2 regions of the Marinilactibacillus sp. 15R genome follow, and region 1 is predicted to be linked to the other one. Evidence: a T-box and tRNA genes for the amino acid it is inferred to sense, from the RefSeq annotation. Region 1 holds a T-box; the other holds one or more tRNA genes.
What was found. The T-box of region 1 lies ahead of leuS (leucine--tRNA ligase). A T-box ahead of a tRNA ligase gene usually reads a tRNA of that ligase, here a tRNA-Leu.
Positions count from the first base shown of each region.

Region 2: it has a tRNA-Leu gene. The T-box ahead of leuS (leucine--tRNA ligase) is inferred to sense a tRNA for this amino acid. The anticodon was not compared.

Region 1 covers NZ_CP017761.1:2,467,826-2,478,157, forward strand. The annotation lists gene BKP56_RS12090 (putative polysaccharide biosynthesis protein) at 1-1,107, opposite strand, end outside; gene BKP56_RS12095 (ABC transporter ATP-binding protein) at 1,320-3,092, opposite strand; gene leuS (leucine--tRNA ligase) at 3,329-5,749, opposite strand; T-box leader at 5,827-6,050, opposite strand; gene BKP56_RS14170 (muramidase family protein) at 6,204-9,623, opposite strand; gene BKP56_RS12165 (class I SAM-dependent methyltransferase) at 9,912-10,332, shown strand, end outside.
Region 2 covers NZ_CP017761.1:1,237,597-1,247,928, forward strand. The annotation lists gene BKP56_RS06005 (ABC transporter permease) at 1-888, opposite strand, end outside; gene BKP56_RS06010 (ABC transporter ATP-binding protein) at 888-1,595, opposite strand; gene BKP56_RS06015 (efflux RND transporter periplasmic adaptor subunit) at 1,610-2,476, opposite strand; gene BKP56_RS06020 (metallophosphoesterase family protein) at 2,732-3,475, shown strand; gene BKP56_RS06025 (metallophosphoesterase) at 3,485-4,309, shown strand; gene BKP56_RS06030 (aldo/keto reductase family protein) at 4,474-5,271, shown strand; gene BKP56_RS06035 (Tex family protein) at 5,450-7,627, shown strand; gene BKP56_RS06040 (SprT family protein) at 7,670-8,125, shown strand; tRNA gene BKP56_RS06045 (tRNA-Leu) at 8,224-8,307, shown strand; gene BKP56_RS06050 (AEC family transporter) at 8,397-9,281, opposite strand; gene BKP56_RS13785 (hypothetical protein) at 9,423-9,578, opposite strand; gene gloA2 (SMU1112c/YaeR family gloxylase I-like metalloprotein) at 10,120-10,332, shown strand, end outside.

The sequences.
Region 1 (10,332 bases):
TGCTGCCATCCCTACTGCTGCAGGAAACATAACAAAAAACAAAAGCTGAACCCCTTTTGAAAATTGTCTACTTACTTCTTTAATATCTCTTTTAGCCATCAATGTACTAATTAGCGGAACTGTAGTAATTGATAGAGCTGTACCGAATGAAGTTAATATCATAATTAGTTTATGTGCATTTGCTTGAGTAATTCCGTAGGTTTCTTCAATTGCATCTTTACTCATGGTTGACAACCACTCCATAATCGGAGCATAAGTAATTTGATCAATCATCTGAAAGATTGTAATGCCCGTAGCAATAACGATGAAGGGTATTGACGTCTTGATGATCCCTTTTAACAGTGCATTGGAAGAAACGGTTACTTTTCCAGCACTTTCTTCGGCGCTATAATCAAATGCTGTATCTAATCTTTTGATTTTCCAAGCAAGATAGGCTATCGAAAAGATTGCACCTACAAAGGCGGCAAAAGTAGAATACGATACTGCCGTAACCATTCCTTCGCCTTCACCTAACAATACCTGAGTTATGATGTAAGCAGAAGCTAACATAAAGATAATTCGTGCAAACTGTTCAATCATTTGAGAAATTGCTGGCGCAGCCATTGTATTATGTCCTTGAATAAATCCTCGAGTCACACTTTGTGAAGGTATAATCAACAAAGCAGGGACCAAAGCTCTCATAACGATTACTGCATCATCAGCACTTGCTGATGGACTAGTCTTTGCCAGCAGAGGTGCAAGTAAATAAAAGGCAATCGCCGATACAACACCTGTAAATGCCATTAATTTCAAGCCTTGTTTATAAATTGATTTAGAGACTTCATATTCTCCAATCGCATTATAATGACTGATCTGCTTTGAAATAGCTGAAGGTACACCTGCTGTAGCTAGTGCCAAGAAAAAAGCATACGGTGTATAGCCGATTTGAAATAAAGCATTGGCAGCATTGGCCTCGCTTCCCATCCAAGCCATCCAGGGAATAATATATATAATCCCTAAAACTCTAGAAACCATGCTTCCTGCTGTCATCCAAGCTGATCCACTAACCAATTGCTGATCGTGAGTCATTTCCTTTTTTATTGTATTCGGAGTGGACTGATTATCCATTGTAGATTGAACCTTCTTTCAATAAGTCGAGAATAATTTATTTTATAAAAATCATAGTCTTACTTTTACATAGAAAAAGGAGCAGCCACGCGCTCCTTTTCCAATTAGGTTCTATTTTACTGTTTTAATGTATCCGTTGCAATCTCGTTTACAAAGAATAAAGCAATTTATTGAAAATTTAAGTTTTTAGACAGTTTTTAAAGGAAGCTGACTTAATTCAATTGCTGTTTTGCAAACAAGCCGTACATAGGATGTGTACTCAACAGCTCCTCGTGGGTTCCGATACCAGTAATCTCGCCATTGTCGATAAATAAGATTTTATTTGCATCTATAATTGTGCTCAATCGATGAGCAATCACAAATGTAGTACGCCCTTCCATTAATTTATTCAATGCTTGTGATACTATTCGTTCTGACTGGCTGTCAAGACTGGCAGTTGCTTCATCCATCATCAAGATCTTAGGATTTCTTAAAAAGGCTCTGGCAATATTGATTCGCTGTCTTTGTCCTCCAGATAGTTTGATGCCGCGTTCTCCGATCCTTTCATCTAGACCATCAGGAAAAGATTCAATAAAACCTTTTGCATATGCCATCTCGGCAACTTTCCATAGTTCATCGTCAGAAATCTTAGTATCTTTCGGAAGTCCGTAACATAAATTTTCTCTAATTGTTCCCGACATCATGGCATTTTCTTGTGATACATAACCGATTTGTCTTCTCCAAGAAGCAATAGAGATATCTTGAACAGGAATAGTACCCGCAATGATCTGCCCAGATTTTGGTTCATAAAATCTTTCGATTAATGCAAATAAAGTAGTTTTGCCTCCACCACTAGGGCCGGCAAAAGCAATTTTTTCTCCTGGATTCGTAGTAAACTGAATATTTTTCAGTATTGGATTACCTTCCGTATATTCAAATGAAACATTTTCAAAATGAAGAGGTAGATTAGTAATATCTACTTCTTCCCCTACTTCTGTAGGCTCTTCTTCTTCATCAAGAATATCAATAATTCGATTCGTTGCTCCTGCTGCTTTTTGTATCTGCATGAAAAAGTTCATGAACGTAACTGCGGGGAAAATCACTTGAAATAAGTAAAGCAAGAAGGCCACTAGAGATCCCGTCGACATTACGCCTTGAGCCACGCGATATCCTCCGTATCCAATGACTAATACAATAATTCCCATCATTAAAGTATACATTAATGGCGCAATCAAAGACATATATCTAGCTTCTTTTAACCCAATCTTGTATAAGCGATTGATTCCTCTCTTACCTTTTTCTTTTTCATACGGTTCAGCTGTAGAAGATTTCATCAGTCTCGCTTCAGAGATTGTCTGTTGGATTTTGCCCGAAAACACGGCTGTCTCATCTTGCATTTCTTTTGAAATCAAAGCAATTTTGTTTCCTAGCGGTTTAACCAGTATCGTAACTAGAGGTATCGCTATCAGCATAACTAGCGTCATTTGCCAATCCATAAAAATCAGTATAAAAAATACACCAATAACCGTGATGACTCCTGTAATAAACTGCGGGAAAAAAGAAGTAATCAGATTCTGAACAATAATCGTATCATTTGTTATCCGACTAACTACCTCTCCAGAAGCATACTGGTCAAAGAACTTGACTGGTAATCTTGTAACTTTTTTCCACAAAAACGATCTTAATCCTGCAATAACCTGGTGCCCTACTTTATGTAAAATAAAATTGGACATTGCATCTAATAAAACTTGTATGACAAATACTCCCACAATACCGGCTATCATCCGAGGAGTAAAAAAATCTAATTCGATTCCATCTATAAAACGCTGAGTTACTAGTGGAATCATTAACTGCGTAGCTGTAGTCAAAATACTTCCTAATAAACCGATGAGTAATAATGACTTAGACAAATCAGTCGACCAGATCAATCGAATAAACTTTTTAAGATCATGTTTATTTAATTTTTTTTGTACGATCAGTTCGTTACTCATAAAATCGCGTTGCATGTAAGTTTCTCCTCTATTTAGATTGCTTGCTAATCTAACTTAAATTCTATAAACACAGTGCATTAATATTTTATCAAACAATCGGAAAGGTTGCACTGTTTATTTAAATGATCAGACTTTAGACTGAGAAGTATTATTTAAGAGACAATCAAAAATATAAAATAATCGGCACACCGTATTTCATAAAAAGGAGACATAAAACGTAATGTCCTATGTCTCCTTGTATTATGCTTTATTTAATTAGGAGCAACAATATTGACTAACTTGCCGGGAACCACAATTACTTTACGAATTGTTTTTCCTTCCAGATGTTCTTTGATATTTTCATTTTCCATAGCCATCTGTTGGAGTTCTTCTTTTGAAATATTTTTTGAAGCTATCGCTTTTCCACGAATTTTTCCATTTACCTGGAAAACTACTTCCACTTCATCTGTTACTAATTTTGTTTCATCGTAAGTTGGCCATGGTTCATAAGAGATGCTCTCACCTGTTTGGCTGACACGACTCCAAAGTTCTTCTCCAACATGAGGTGCAATTGGTGCTAGCATTTTCAAGAATCCCTTGATATAGTCGACTGGCAGACCTTCTGCTTTATATGCCGCATTTACAAAAACCATCAGCTGGGAAATACCTGTATTAAACTGCAGATTTGCAAAATCTTGCGTAACTTTTTTGACCGTTTGATTATATACAATATCTAATTCTCCATTATTTATCGTTGTAATTCGGTCTCTCAAACGATCTTCTTCATCAATCAGCAGTCTCCAGACACGATCCAGAAACTTACGTGAACCTTCAAGCCCGTCCGTACTCCAAGCAATGGCAGCATCAAGCGGACCCATGAACATCTCATAAACTCTCAATGTATCTGCTCCAAATTCTTCCACAACATCGTCAGGATTTACGACATTTCCTTTTGATTTAGACATTTTTTCATTATTTTCACCTAGAATCATCCCTTGGTTATATAGGCGTTCAAATGGCTCTTTGGTTGGAACAATACCTAAATCGTATAAAAATTTGTGCCAGAAACGAGCATATAACAAATGAAGCACAGCATGTTCTGCTCCACCGATATATAGATCTACTGGTAGCCATTTTTTTAGTTTTTCTGAATCAGCTATTTGTTCTGGATTTTCAGGATCAATAAATCTCAAGAAATACCAAGAGCTCCCTGCCCATTGCGGCATTGTATTCGTATCTCTTTTACCTTTTTTCCCAGTTTGGGGATCGGTTACATTGACCCATTCTTCTATAACGGCTAATGGTGATTCACCTGTTCCAGATGGCTTGATTTCATCTGTCTTAGGCAATTCAATTGGTAAATCTGCTTCTGGGACAGTAGTTGTTGTGCCATCTTCCCAATGAATCACTGGAATTGGTTCACCCCAATATCTTTGGCGAGCAAATAACCAGTCTCTTAATCGATAGGTTGTTTTTCTCTCTCCAACCTGCTTCTCTTCGAGATAATCTATTATTTTACTGATCGCTTCTTCTTTATTTAACCCATCCAAAAAATCAGAATGAATGTGTGGTCCATCTTCTGTGAAAGCAGCTTCTTTTACATCTCCACCTTCTAGTACAGAAATAATTTCTAAATCATATTTTTTTGCAAATTCCCAATCTCGTTCATCATGGGCTGGAACTGCCATAATTGCACCAGTACCATAAGATGCTAGCACATAATCAGCTATCCATATCGGTATTTCTTTTCCGTTTATTGGATTAATTGCATATGCACCAGTGAATACTCCTGTTTTATCTTTATTTAAATCTGTTCGTTCCAAATCAGATTTAACACTTACTTCTTTTATATAAGTTTTGACAGCTTCTTTTTGATCTTCTGAGGTAATTTGATCAATCAATTCAGATTCTGGTGCCAACACTGCATATGTCGCTCCGAATAGCGTATCAGGACGAGTTGTGAATACAGTAAAATCTAGATCTGTATCTTTAATTGAGAATATAACATTTGCACCTTCAGATTTTCCGATCCAGTTTCTCTGCATATCTTTTATATGTTCCGGCCAGTCAACCTCTTCTAAGTCTTCAAGCAAACGATCTGCGTAAGCAGTAATTTTAAGCATCCACTGCTTCATTGGTTTACGATATACAGGATGTCCTCCGCGTTCAGATTTCCCGTCGATCACTTCTTCATTTGCTAGTACTGTTCCTAATGCCGGGCACCAGTTAACTGGTACTTCCGCCTCATACGCTAATCCTTTTTCATATAGCTTTATAAATATCCACTGAGTCCATTTATAATAGTCGGGATCAGTAGTATTGATTTCTCGTTCCCAGTCATAACTAAATCCCAAAGAATTGATCTGACGCTTAAAAGTCTGAATATTTTTTTCTGTGAATTCTGCCGGGTCATTACCTGTATCCAAGGCATACTGCTCTGCAGGCAAACCAAAAGCGTCCCAGCCCATTGGATGAAGTACATTATAGCCCTGAGCACGTTTCATACGGGAAATAATGTCTGTTGCAGTATATCCTTCCGGATGCCCTACATGCAGCCCTTGTCCAGATGGATACGGAAACATATCTAATGCATAGAAATTTTCTTTATTATCATCTTCTGTTGTTTTAAATGTTTGATTGCTTGACCAGAAGTCTTGCCATTTTTTTTCAATTGATTTGTGATTGAATGACATCTTGTTCTCTCCTTTTAAAACTATTTTATTAATATTCATAAATCAAAAAAACCCTATAAACCATACTATTGTATAGCTCATAGGGCGTTATTTATCGCGGTACCACCTAAGTTCATTGTCCTTGATAAAAGGACAATCTTAAATCTTTAACGCAGATCTACGGTTTAAGTTAGTAGAATCAAAAGATCATTTCACTTAAACGACTTCCAGGCGAGTTCTGTTTCTTTCATACGTATTTTCACCACACATACGCTCTCTATTAATGAAAGGCCAACATACTATTCCTGTTCAGAGTCTTTTATTTAATAAATAGTCACTAAAAATTTTATTTATTGAAAAATCATTTATTAGTAATCATCTTACCAAAACACTTACACTGCCGCAATAGTTTTCGTAAATTACTGAAATCAAAAAAAAGCTTTGACAGTTGTTTATTCTGTCAAAGCTTTAAAAATTAAATACTTAGTATTTGATCTATATAAATAAGATCAGATGACAATTGATTTTTATCTTTTAACTGTTGAACTGTTAGATTGAATTTAAGGGCAATACCAGAAAGAGTATCTCCGCTGACAACAAGGTAACTTCCTTTATCAGAATTTTCTTTTCCTGATTCTGCATTGACGATTAATACTTGACCGACGTAAATCATATCACTTTTTAATTGGTTCCACTCTTTAAGTTGTGAAACTGAAGTATCATATTTTTTAGCTAAGCCTGACAAAGTATCTCCTGACTTCACTTTATACTCTCCGCTTTGCGAAGATGTTTCTTCAGTTATTTTTGTGTTAGAACTACTTGAAGAACTTTGAGTCTTTCCAGCAACGACCAATTTCTGATTGACAAATATCAGGTCACTTTTCAGATTGTTCAATGACTTGATTGAAGAAACGGTTGTATTGTATTTCTTCGCAATAGATGTCAATGTATCTCCACTGACTACTGTATAACTAGTTGAAGATGTGTCTGGTTTTGCATCTGTATTTGTATCAGTTGACCCACTGCTTGATGAACCGTTTATAGTTAACTTCTGATTGACAAATATCAGATCACTTTTCAGATTGTTCAATGACTTGATTGAAGAAACGTTTGTATTGTATTTCTTCGCAATAGAAGTTAATGTATCTCCACTGACTACTGTATAACTAGTTGAAGATGTTTCTGGTTTTGCATCTGTATTTGTATCAGTTGACCCACTGCTTGATGAACCGTTTATAGTTAACTTCTGATTGACAAATATCAGATCACTCTTCAGATTGTTCAATGACTTGATTGAAGAAACGGTTGTATTGTATTTCTTCGCAATAGAAGTTAATGTATCTCCACTGACTACTGTATAACTAGTTGAAGATGTTTCTGGTTTTGTCTCTGTATTTGTATTTGTTGAACCATTATTTGTTGAACCTTTTATAGTTAATTTCTGATTGACAAATATCAGATCACTCTTCAGATTGTTCAATGACTTGATTGAAGAAACGGTTGTATTGTATTTCTTCGCAATAGATGTCAATGTATCTCCACTGACTACTGTATAACTAGTTGAAGATGTGTCTGGTTTTGCATCTGTATTTGTATCAGTTGACCCACTGCTTGATGAACCGTTTATAGTTAACTTCTGATTGACAAATATCAGATCACTTTTCAGATTGTTCAATGACTTGATTGAAGAAACGTTTGTATTGTATTTCTTCGCAATAGAAGTTAATGTATCTCCACTGACTACTGTATAACTAGTTGAAGATGTTTCTGGTTTTGCATCTGTATTTGTATCAGTTGACCCACTGCTTGATGAACCGTTTATAGTTAACTTCTGATTGACAAATATCAGATCACTCTTCAGATTGTTCAATGACTTGATTGAAGAAACGGTTGTATTGTATTTCTTCGCAATAGAAGTTAATGTATCTCCACTGACTACTGTATAACTAGTTTTACTCGTTTCTTGATCACTATCATCTGATGTATCTGGCTGAGAGGTATTAGCATCCCCGCTAACCGGAATAATGAGTTTTTGATTTACAAGAATTAAATCACTTTTTAGATTATTTGCTGTTTTAATTGCTGAAACTGTCGTTCCATATTTTCTTGCTATAGAGGTCAATGTGTCTCCACTAACTACTGTATAAGAATTTCCATTCGTATTATTTCCAGTTGATGGAGAGGTTTCTGGATCAGTAGGGGTTTCTGAACTATTTCCACCACTATTATTGCCTGTATTCCCTGTACTATCATATTGAGTCAAGTTATACATTTCGATTATACTATTCAACTTACTTGCGTAGGTAGGATCTGTTGCATATCTTCCCTGCAGCCAAGCTGTGGCATCTTTATAAGAAGTAGTGTTCTCAATCCAAGCACCAGAATAATAAGAATTATCCCAACTTGTCCCGCTTCTGATAAGACTTGCATTATCTTGTAGTGATTCAGCGTAACTTGGATACTTTTTAAAGTAATCTGTAATGGTAATCCAGCCAGTACTTTGGTAATATTCTTGTGTTTTCATAGCTACAGATTGTCCATTGTAACTACCTTTGATACCAAAAAGATTATAATTTGGTGGTGCAGCTAATTGACTTTTCCCATATCCAGATTCCAGACTTGCTTGAGCAATCATGACAGATGCGTATATTCCATTTTCTTTAGCTACCTGTTGTGCATAAGAAGCAATTTGTTTAATAAAATCGCTTGAAGACTGTGTTTGATTCAAATTCGCTGTTGACGAAGTCGAAGAAGTTACTGAACTAACAGCTGCTTGATTAATAGCTAATTTCTGACCAACTTTAATTACATTGGCATTAGATAATTTATTTAGAGAAACAAGACTGCTAACCGATGTATTATAAGTCTTGGCAATTTTAGTTAAAGTATCACCAGATTTGACAGTATATATAATTGCTTTTTCTTCTGTTTTTGTTGCTACTTTTTCTTCAGCTTTAGTTTCGACTTCAGTCTCAACTTTTGTTTGAGCTTTTATCTGTACTTCAGGTTCAGACTCAGTTTCTACTTTTACTTCAGGTTCAGACTCAACTGTTACTTCTTCTTTCACTTCTGTTTCTAACTGTTTGGACGCTTGTGTAGATTCTACATTTGCAGGCTCTGCAAAGTCTTCTTCATTAGATTCAACTTCTTTTACTGTTGAATCAGTATTTTGAATATCTTCTGAAACATTCTCAGATTCTTCAGGAATTATAGATTCGGAAGTTTCATTTATATTGCTTTTTTGAAGAAGGTCACCACTTTCAACAAGCTCTTCGTTTTGAAGATCCGCTTCGCTTTCTTCTGCATTATCCACATCAGCGTCATCTAAAGCTATTTCATCAGTATCTGTTGAAATAGCTTCATCTTCTACACTTTCACCATTTTCTCCTAATTCTTCTGTTGAAGTAGAATCTTTCAGAATTTCTTCGCTATCCTGAGAGGTAGTAGTTTCATTTTTTTCAGTTTCTTCTAGTTGATAAGTAAGTAAAGTTTCAAATACAGTATTTAGATCATTAACAGATAAGTTCTCAACGTCAAGTTGTACTAAAAGACTTTCGCCTCCAACTTTTTCAATCATGTTAATGAGTTGGGCTTTTACAAATTCTAATTCTTCTTTTTCGGAGTTTGTCAGTTCGACTTCTTTAGGGGCTTCATCACTTGCAACTTCATCACTTGTTGTAGGCTGTTCTTTGACAGCAGCTTGTAATTCGTTATACTGATTATATAATTCTTGTACTTCGTCTCTATTCAAGTCCATTTCTTCGGCTTGTACTGCTTCGCTGAATGCTGAAACCGCAACGACACTAGCTAATACACTTGAAGACATCGCGAGCTTCATTGAGCGTTTTCTGGTACTTTTTTTGTAAAAAGATAACATATCATTTGGTTTTCTCATATAATTATACCCCTCTCAAAAACAAGTTCTCTAAAGTTACTTTGTCCATTTATTATACAATTAGTAAGAGCTAAAAGGAACCTAATTGTAAGGTTTTTATTAAATGTCATTAACTTGTAACAGTAGATAAAGCGAACACTCCTTATAGTTTTTGAATATGTTTTTTTAAAAAAAGAATTACCTTCCCTAACAGCTTTAATTTAAGCTAATATTGTTACATATTAAAAATCAAGTTGGGGAACAATATATGAACACATCATTTTAACAGAAAGGATTTTAATTATGCTTATGACTCCTTTACGGTATTGTCACCATCTACTATCTCAATTAATCTCAACTGGTGATACAGTAATAGATGCCACAGTAGGAAATGGAAAAGATACAATAAAATTAGCTCAATTAGTTGGAAAGACTGGAAAGGTTTATGGATTCGATATCCAAACAGCGGCAATTGAAGAAACAAAAAAAAAGGCCCAATTGACAGGTTTAACTGAACAAATTGAACTGATTGCTGATGGTCACGAAAATTTTAAAAAATACCTGCCCCACAATATTCAAGTCCAAGCACTGGTCTTTAATTTAGGTTATTTACCCAGAGGAGATAAATCAATTATTACTTTACCTGCTACAACTTTATCTGCTTTAGAGCAAGGCCTTGATTTATTGAATGTAGGAGGTCAGATATTAATGATGATTTATTATGGACATG
Region 2 (10,332 bases), 1.2 Mb from region 1:
GCCTCCAACGAGTAAAGCAATACCTGCAACGGCTGCAATAAAGTTTATGAATAGACCTAATACATTGTTGACTTGATCTAAGGCTTGCAAAAAGTTTGTTGCCGTATAGATATTATCTCCTACAGCATTATTTCGAAGTTCAAGCAATCGTACCATCTGATCTGATACAGGTTCAATCTGATCAGTTTCTTCAACTTCAACAGTAGCTGAACTCATTCCTGAAAATTGTGGAATTTCGTTTCCGAGCGTAGAGTTTGGCAGTGCAAGAAAAACAGGTAATTCACTTGTATCAAATGCTCCTTGCATATCTCCAAATCTTCCTTCAACAATTCCGACTACTCTTAAATTTAAAGAGGATTGGGCAATAGTTACTGTGACATTTTCTCCTACAACATCTGTACGCCCGAATAATGCTTCTGCTGTATCTTCATCTATTACCACAACATCTGCAGATTCATCAAAGTCATTCTGATTGAAGTAACGGCCTTCTATTAAGGTCGAACTCATTGCTTGACTGACATATTGCAAATCTGGAGTACCGTATGATACGATTGCTTGTCTTGATTCATCATCTGAACTTACCGTACCTTGTGTCTGTTCATCTGGAGAAATATATCGAATTTCATCTATTGATTCCTTCAATACATTCAAATCTTCATTGGTTAAAGCATCACCACTCTGTTCTGAATCATCTGCGCTCAAACTAATTGTCGTAGCACCTAAATCACTGAAAGTACCCGTGATTTCACTGGCCGCACCATTACCAACTGCTAAAATAGCGATTACGGATGAAATTCCTATGATGATGCCAAGCATTGTTAAAAACGAACGCATTTTATTTGCAAAAATACTATCTAAAGCCATTTTTAGGTTTTCTTTAAAAAACATTAGCGCACCTCCGCTTTAGATAAACGTTTTGGTACCAAGTATTCATCTTTTTGTAGGGCGCCATCTCGAAAGTGAATAGTTCTCTTTGTATATTCTGCCATTTCTGGTTCATGCGTTACCATAACGATTGTTGTTCCTTCGTCATTCAAATCCTGGAAAATTCGCATAATATCTTCAGTAGTCTTAGAATCAAGGTTCCCCGTTGGTTCATCTGCCATTAAAACGGAAGGGCGATTAACGATTGCTCTAGCTATAGCTACACGCTGTTTTTGTCCACCGGATATTTCATTTGTCAAATGATTCAGTCGGTCTCCTAATCCTACTTTTTCTAAGGCTTCAACTGCTCGCTCTTTTCGTTCTTTTCTTGGGACTTTTCCATAGACCAGAGGAAGCATAACGTTTTCTAAAACATTCATACGTGCCATAAGATTAAATGATTGGAAAACAAATCCTATCTCTTTATTTCTTATATGTGCCCGTTCTGTATCCGAAATACTTGATACATCGGTTCCGTTAAGAAAATATTGGCCACTATCAAATCGATCAAGCAAACCAAGTATATTCATTAAAGTTGATTTCCCAGATCCGCTTGGCCCCATAATAGAGGTGAATTCTCCTTCTTGAATAGACAAAGAAACCTTGTTTAATGCTGTTAAGGTTTCGCCACCCATTCGATATATTTTTTCTATATCTGTAATTTCAATCACGAGAATACCTCCTTTTAGTTTTCCACTTCCACTTGAGTATTATCTGAAATTTCATCACTTGGCGAAAGAATAACGTGATCTCCATTAGATAATCCATTTGTTACTTCAATAATTGTATTTGACTGAATGCCTGTTTCGATATCTGTTCTAGTAGCTATATCGTTGTCATCAATAGTGTAGACATATGGCGTATTATCATCATCATAATTTAAGGCTTCAATAGGAATGATCAAGGTTTGATCAGCAGAAGCAATCGTAATATCAGCATCGATCTCAAATCCAGCTATTAGGCCTTCTGGCTCATCATCAAAAGTTATGACTGCTCCAAGAGAACTTGAAGAACCAGTCTGTGTCTGCTGCTCTGTCGCAACTGGATCAATACTAGAGACGGTACCGCCATATTCCGTATCATTGTAAGTCAGTTTAACTGGTTGGTCAACTTCGACTTGAGCAGCATCAGAGCGCGATAGCTGTATATCTACTTCTAAATTATTTAAGTCAGATAAAATGATTGAGGGCTGTCCTTGTTGTGCGTTAGTATCGGGTTCTTCTTCTGCAACATTTACTTCTGTGATTGTTCCGTTAAAGTTAGCCGTATATTCTGTACCATCTATATAAGTAATTAACGTATCACCTTCATTTACTGAGTCACCTAGTGAAACATTTAATTCTGAAACAATCCCTTGTCCTGATATTTCTTGAGTTTCAGAAGGTACAATTGTTCCATTAGATGAAACTACTTCAGTTACAGCATCTTCGGAAACAGTTGCGATTCTTGCAGTTGGTAATTGTTCGCTTTGAGAACTACTCCAGACACTATACCCAATAAAAATAATAACTGCCAGTACTATGACAATTCCTGTCCATTTTTTCCAATTCATTTGCATTGCTTCCTTCCTGTATATTGATACAATTTTTTCCTGTTTTAAGTATACCTTTAGAAATACTGGAATTCTATAAAGAAAGCTTAAATTTCTGAGAGCAAATAGGTGTTTTCAGAAAATGTAGTTTTATGTTATAAAAAGGGAAAAATCAGTTACATGCAGGAATAATTTCAGATAGTTCAAGGCAAGGATCAATGTGTGTTAAAATAATATATAAAGATCAACGGCTGAATATGAAACGGGGGAAATATAATGAAACAGAAAATATTTGTAATAGGAGATATACATGGTCAAATTACTATGTTTAAAAAGCTCCTTGAAAATTGGAATCCAGAAGAAGAACAGTTATTAATGATAGGAGACCTTGGAGATCGTGGGGAAGATCCAAGAGCTTGTTTTGAATTAGCCAAAGAACTAGTGGAAGAACATAATGCAATTTGTCTTAGGGGAAACCATGAAGAGATGCTACTTGATTTTATGAATAATCCTAAAAATAATGCAGCAATCTACGAAATGAATGGCGGAATGGTAACTATAAACTCATTTTTAAAATCTGATCATACTATTTACGATGCGTATGAACTAGCTGCTGCTTTACAAAGCAAAGCACCCTGGCTCAAACAGTTTATTGAAAAGTTACCTCTAAAGTATGAATGGGGAAATATCTTGTTTGTACATGCGGGAGTAAATCTTAGAGTCGATAATTGGGAGAAGACTAGCGATAATGATTTTGTCTGGATAAGAGAAGGATTTTATGACCAACCGAATACGACTGGGAAAATGATTGTATTCGGCCATACAGTTACAGCAATGTTACATGAAAATCACTCTGATACTTCGATCTGGAAAACAGAAGATGGTAAAATCGGCATTGACGGAGGAGCAGTTTATGGAGGGGCTCTTCACGGGATTGTGCTAGATCAGGAAGGAATCGTTAAGCAATACAGTGTAGATAATACCGGATATGCGTTTAACGATCTTTTACGGAAGGATTAAAACTGCGTAATGAAAATAGGAATGGTATCTGACTTGCATATAGATATTAATGAAAAAGCATTGAATGAAGGAGAAACGGTTGATCTTTTACTTGCTCAATTTATTGAAGATAAACAGATAGAAATATTGCTGATTGCTGGAGATATTTCTAATAATTATCTAAAAAGTCAGCAATTTATAGAAAAATTGAAGAAAAGATCGGGTATAGGTGTTTATTTTGTGCCGGGAAATCATGATTACTGGTCTAAAGAGCATAATGTAAAAGATACAAATAAAATTGATGCCTTTTTTCAGTCAAAAAATGAATCGTTAGTTGGTCATCCAGTTCGTTTGAATCAAGAATGGGCAATTGTTGGAACTCCTGGATGGTATGATTATGGATATGGTAACCAAGAAAAATATTCCGTGGAACAATTTGATAAGAAAAAATACAAGTTTGCTTCCTGGAATGACCGACATTATGTAGACTGGGGTAAAAGTGATCAGGTTATTAGTATGCAGATGCTGAATCAGTTGAGGGAGGATATTATCTCAGTAGGGAATAGAAAAATAATTTTGATGACACATGTAGCTACTCATCCAGAATTTGTCGTTCCTTTACCGCATAGAATATATGATTATGCGAATGCTTTTCTAGGTGCAAAGTCATATGAAAGCTTATATAAAGAATTTCCTCATATCAAATATAGCTTAATGGGGCATGTACATTTCAGGAAAGTCTTTCAAGAAGCGGATACAACCTATATTTCTGCATGTCTAGGAAATAAAAGACACTGGAGTATCAAAGATGTTAAAGTACAATTAGAAAAAACTCTTGTAGTAATAGATATTTAAATTTGTTGAAAGAAACTAAAATGACAAATGGACGAACCTTTGTTAAGTCACAATATTTCTAAATGGAAAATAGATAAATATTGTGAATTTCGAAGCGTTTTCTTTTGAGTAATTACCAGATATTCCTTAAACTTAAGATATAAAATAAGAGGAGGATTGTCAGGATGGTTAATCATTTGTCAAAACACATTCCAATGAATGATCATAAAAAGATTCCATTATTAGGATTTGGCACAGCTGAATTAAAAGGACCAAGTGCAGAAAAAGGAGTTGCCTATGCAATTAAGCAAGGTTATCGTTTAATCGATACCTCACCCAGTTATGGAAACGAAAACGAAGTTGGGAAAGGGATTCATTCAGCTATCAATGATCAGGTCACAAGAGAGGATCTTTTTGTCTCAACAAAAATTGAGCAGGAAGACATGAGTTTTGCGGGTGTGAAAAAGTCAGTAGAGGAAAGTTTAAATAGATTGAAACTGGATTATATTGATCTGCTTTTAATTCATTCTCCAGCCGACAGTGACGATGTGAATATAGATATGTGGAAAGGGATGGAAGCAGTTTGTAATACTGGGAAAGTCAAATCAATCGGTGTGTCTAACTTTACACGAAAAGAGTTAGAACCTCTCCTGAATAGTGCAACGATTAAGCCAACCATTAACCAGGTTAAACTAGCACCAGGTGACGTAGATTGGGATACAAAAGAAATTTCTGAAAATGAAAATATTATAATTATGGCCTACTCTCCGTTGAAAAAAGGACAATTAAATCATTCTGTTATCCAAAATTTAGCAGATAAATACGAAAAATTAGCTCAACAAATTGCTTTACGCTGGACTATTGAACTAAATACAATACCTACCCCACGCTCTGGTAATGAAGACCATATTCAATCAAACTCAGATGTTTTTGACTTTACCTTAACTGATGAAGAAGTACAAATGATCAATAAAATTGGTTGAAAAAAGCTTACATCATGAAAATAATGAATCTCCATGAATTAGAAATCTATTCTAATTCTGGAGGTTTTTTAGAATAGATAATGAGTTAAAATGCGTTTCTAATCAATCCAGACAATCACTCAATCAAAATTTATGCTAAAATAGAAGAGTTGAATATAATTATTGGAGATGAAAAAGTTTGACAGAAATTGAAAGCAAACAAATTTTAGACTTGTTGATAAAAGAATTAACTAACTACTCAAAAAAACAGATCACGGCAGTGTTGGATCTGTTGAATGACGGAAATACAGTTCCTTTTATTGCTCGTTACCGTAAAGAAGTTACCGGAACGTTGGACGAAGTTCAGATTCGTGAAATAGAAGAACGAAATGCTTATTTACAAAACCTTGAAAAACGAAAAGCAGATGTATTGGCTTCGATTGAAGAACAAGGTAAATTAACCCCTGAACTTGATAAAGAAATTCGTCAAGCGGTACAAATGCAGCGTGTTGAAGATTTATATAGACCATATAAGCAGAAACGTCGTACTAAAGCCACAATTGCAAAAGAACAAGGTTTAGAACCATTTGCGAAATGGATCCTTACTTTCCCAGAAACAGAATTAGATATAGAAGCAGAGAAATACCTCGATGAAGAAAAGGATCTTGAAACTATTGAGGCCATTATCACTGGTGCTCATGAAATCATTGCAGAATATATTTCTGATAATCCGAAATATCGGGAATGGATTCGTAATTATACAAGTAAAAACGGAACAGTTGTTGTCAAAGAAAAAGATAGTGCAGCTGATGAAAAATCTGTCTTTGAGATGTACTATGATTACTCAGAATCGATTACGTCTCTTGTTTCTCACCGTATATTAGCTATGAACCGTGGAGAAAAAGAAGGTATTCTGTCTGTTTCTATCGACATAGATGAAGAACGTGCCCGTCATTATATGTATAAACAAGAAATTTCAGTCAATGATATGACGCCAGCTGTTAAGTTAATTCAAGAAGCAATTAATGATGCTTATAAGCGATTTATTGGTCCATCTATTGAAAGAGAAATCCGTAATGAATTGACCGAAAAAGCAGAAGAACAGGCAATCGAAGTATTTGGAGAAAATCTTCGCAATTTGTTATTACAAGCACCACTGAAAGATCAGACTATTTTAGGCTTAGATCCGGCTTATCGGACAGGTTGTAAAATAGCTATTATCGATGCAACAGGAAAAGTTCTTTCAATTGATGTCATTTATCCACATAAACCGGCTTCTCAACAAAAACGAAATGAAGCTGCTAAACGCTTTAAAGAACTAGTTGAGGAATTTGATGTTGACACAGTTGCTATTGGTAATGGAACAGCCAGCAGAGAATCGGAAACTTTTGTAGCAGAAAATCTGAAAGAAGTTTCAAAAGAAGTAGCATTCGTTATTGTAAATGAAGCAGGAGCTTCTGTTTACTCAGCAAGTGAAGAAGCAAGAAGAGAATTTCCAGATCTGCAAGTTGAAGAACGTAGTGCGGTTAGTATCGCACGCCGCTTACAGGATCCATTAGCAGAATTAGTAAAAATAGATCCTAAATCAATTGGAATCGGTCAATATCAACATGATGTTTCTCAAAAACGTTTAACTGAACAATTAGACTTTGTTATAGAAACAGTGGTTAACCAAGTTGGGGTTAATGTTAATACGGCAAGCGCTGCTTTATTGAAGCATATTGCAGGATTAACGAAGACTACGGCTGAAAACGTTGTGAACTATAGAGAAGAAAATGGCAAGTTTACAAGTCGTGCCCAATTGAAAAAGGTTAAACGATTAGGACCAAAAGCCTTTGAACAAGCAGTTGGATTTTTACGTATCCCAGATGGAAAAGAACCATTTGATAATACTGGAATTCATCCAGAAACGTATAAAGAAGCTAAACTGATTTTAGAAATGGCTGGTGTCAGCAAATCAGAGATTGGCTCTGAAGAATTAGATATGCGATTCAAATTAATAAATGAAGAGAATGTTTTGAAAGAAACTGAACTGGGGATTGAAACCTATAAAGATATTGTAAAAGCATTAGTTGCTCCTGGGCGAGACATGCGTGACGATATGCCGGCTCCGCTTTTGCGTACAGATGTCTTGACAATGGAAGATTTAAAAGAAGGAATGGAACTTGAAGGAACCGTTCGCAATGTAGTCGACTTTGGAGCTTTTGTTGATATAGGCGTTAAACAAGATGGACTTGTCCATATTTCTAAATTAAGTAATAAATATATTAAACATCCAAGTGCGGTCGTAGCTGTTGGAGATATTGTCAAAGTATGGATTGATTCTGTTGATCTGAAAAAAGGACGTATTGCTTTAACGATGTTAGAGAATAAATAAATCACTAGGCGCAGTGCAGTCACTTTTATAAAGGAGAAACAAGTGAATCAGGAAACCTTACAAAAATTGGTAGAAAACATTTCTATGGAATATTTTGATCGATCATTCAAACATAAAGCAGCCTTTAACACTAGACTGAAAACAACTGGTGGAAGATATTTTTTACATTCTCATGAATTAGATTTTAATCCTTTAGTATTAGAAAAGTTTGGGTTAGAAGTATTTATTGGAGTAATTAAACATGAGCTATGTCATTATCACTTACACATAGCCGGTAGAGGTCATCAGCATAAAGATCCTGAATTCAAAGAATTACTTCAAAAAGTAAATGGACTGAGGTTTGTTCCTTCTTTAAGAGAAAAACAAAAGACAGCACAACTCTGGAAGTATCAGTGCTTGAACTGTCAGCTGGTTTTTCACCGTAAACGAAAATTCAATACAGAAAAATATGTTTGTTCTAAATGTAAAGGAAAATTAGAATTAAAGGGAAGAATTTAAAAAATAAGTTTTTGCTTAGTATAATTCACTCTTCAAATCACGAAAAATGTAATTGACTTGTATAGAAAACGCTGTTATGATAGTTTTTGTATGAGTTAGCATACGTGGCGGAATGGTAGACGCGTCAGCTTGAGGGGCTGGTGGGGCGATGCCCCGTGGAGGTTCGAGTCCTCTCGTGTGCATAAAAAAGAACCAGTCAAAGTTTATAAACTTTGACTGGTTCTTTTATATATCCATGATACTAAACTGAATTATTTATTATAGACTATAATCAATTAATTGATAAGACAAAATTAGATAAGGTAATCATAATCGGCATAGAAATCATTGCAAGAATACTTGCTAAAACAATTAGTCTAGCGCCATATTCATAATCTCCACCGTAAATTTGAGAAAACATGGCAGTGTTGACGGCGGTGGGAGTACAGTTAGCAATAGACAAAACAAGCAAAACGGACTCGTTTTGAATGGGGAGTAGCCAGATCATGACAAGACCGACTAATGGAGTTAGAATCAGGCGCACTAAAACTGTCCAGTAATTTTTTTTGACAAGAAAAATGTCTTTTAGATTAGTACGGGCTAGATAACCTCCTAATAAAATCATTCCCAAAGGAGAGCTAGTATCAGCTATCTTATCAAATCCATTGTAAATCACGCTCGGTAGTGTTATTTGTAGTAAATAGAGTACTAATCCTACAAAAGCACCAATTGTAGCTGGATTTGCCAAGGCCTGTCTTATCGTAACTGTTTGTTTCCCCTCAGATAATAGCCAAATACCATATGTAAACTGAAATATACCGGATGCAACGATATACATGGAAAGATAAAAAATACCTTCGTAACCAAGTAAAGGTAGCACAATAGGAATACCCACTAAAGCAGTATTTGAGAAGACAACTGCATATCGATCGATTTTAGTACCAGATTTTAACAAAAAAGAAACCATAATAATCCTGGTGATCATTACTAGGAATGATCCTATAAAAGCAAAGGTTAATAAGGATAAATGATTTTGATTGTATTCTTGCTGGAAAGACATCATTAATACGATAGGAATAACGAATCTTGTCGTCATGTTTGCAATTTGCTGACTACCATACATATCTAACACCTTTAACCGAACAAGAATGAATCCAAACAGGGCAACAAAAAACATAATAGCTAGTTGTTCTAATATAATCAGCGAAATAAGCGTATGCCTCCTTTGTTCAGGTAGTTTTTATAAATATACAGTTTAAAATGAACCATTGCAAACAAAAAACGGTTTCTCAACATGAGAAACCGTCTCTTTAAAAGATTATTTTGAATAACGTCTGGGTCCATTGTCATCATAGCGAACGGGGACTTTCACTTTGTTTGATTCATTGATATCGTTGACATGAAAAAAAGTCAATCCGATTAGGGGAACGATCGTCAGACATCCAACTAAAGTAATAGCTAATAGTAAACTCATTTTACTCACCCTTTCAGTTCTTCAAAGCGTGTTTTATGCTTCAAGAATATAAAACTTAATAATTAACTCATCTAAAGTATCCATCAAAAAGTGAAATTTATCAATCTAAATGTACCAATTTTTTTAAAAGATTTACTTTTAACTTAATTCTGGTAGAAGTCCCCTATTCTCTATAGTTATGAGCGAACACTTTTTTATAGGTAGTTCACTACCCACGATTGAGCGATTGTTCCTGCTTTGGTATAGTAGTAGTGAGAAATTATTAACCGAAATAGTAAGCGGGTAAAGCAAATGAAATAATCAAAGTGAATGAATAGTTCCACTATAGACAAATTTGTTCAGAATGTGGACATAAAGATAGCAAAAAACCACTGCATATTCGAGAGTAAACTTGTCCTATTTCTCATACGCACCATGACAGATAGAACGATACGAGTGAAAATATCTGGGCTGAATATTTTAGAATACAAGCTTTAGCTAAGTGGTGAATAGTTCACGATATAATGAGGTATAAGTAAGATGTAATAGAGAGGAGTCTACTATGTTAAAGAGAATTCATCATACAGCTATTATTGCTTCTGATTATGAAAAATCAAAGGAATTTTATACAGAAATTTTAGAATTAAAAGTTATAAATGAGACTTATAGAGAAGAACGTAAATCTTATAAACTGGATTTAGCTATCGGCAGTGCTCAAATCGAGTTGTTTTCATTTCCAGATCCTCCAAAACGCCCTAGTATGCCGGAAGCAAGA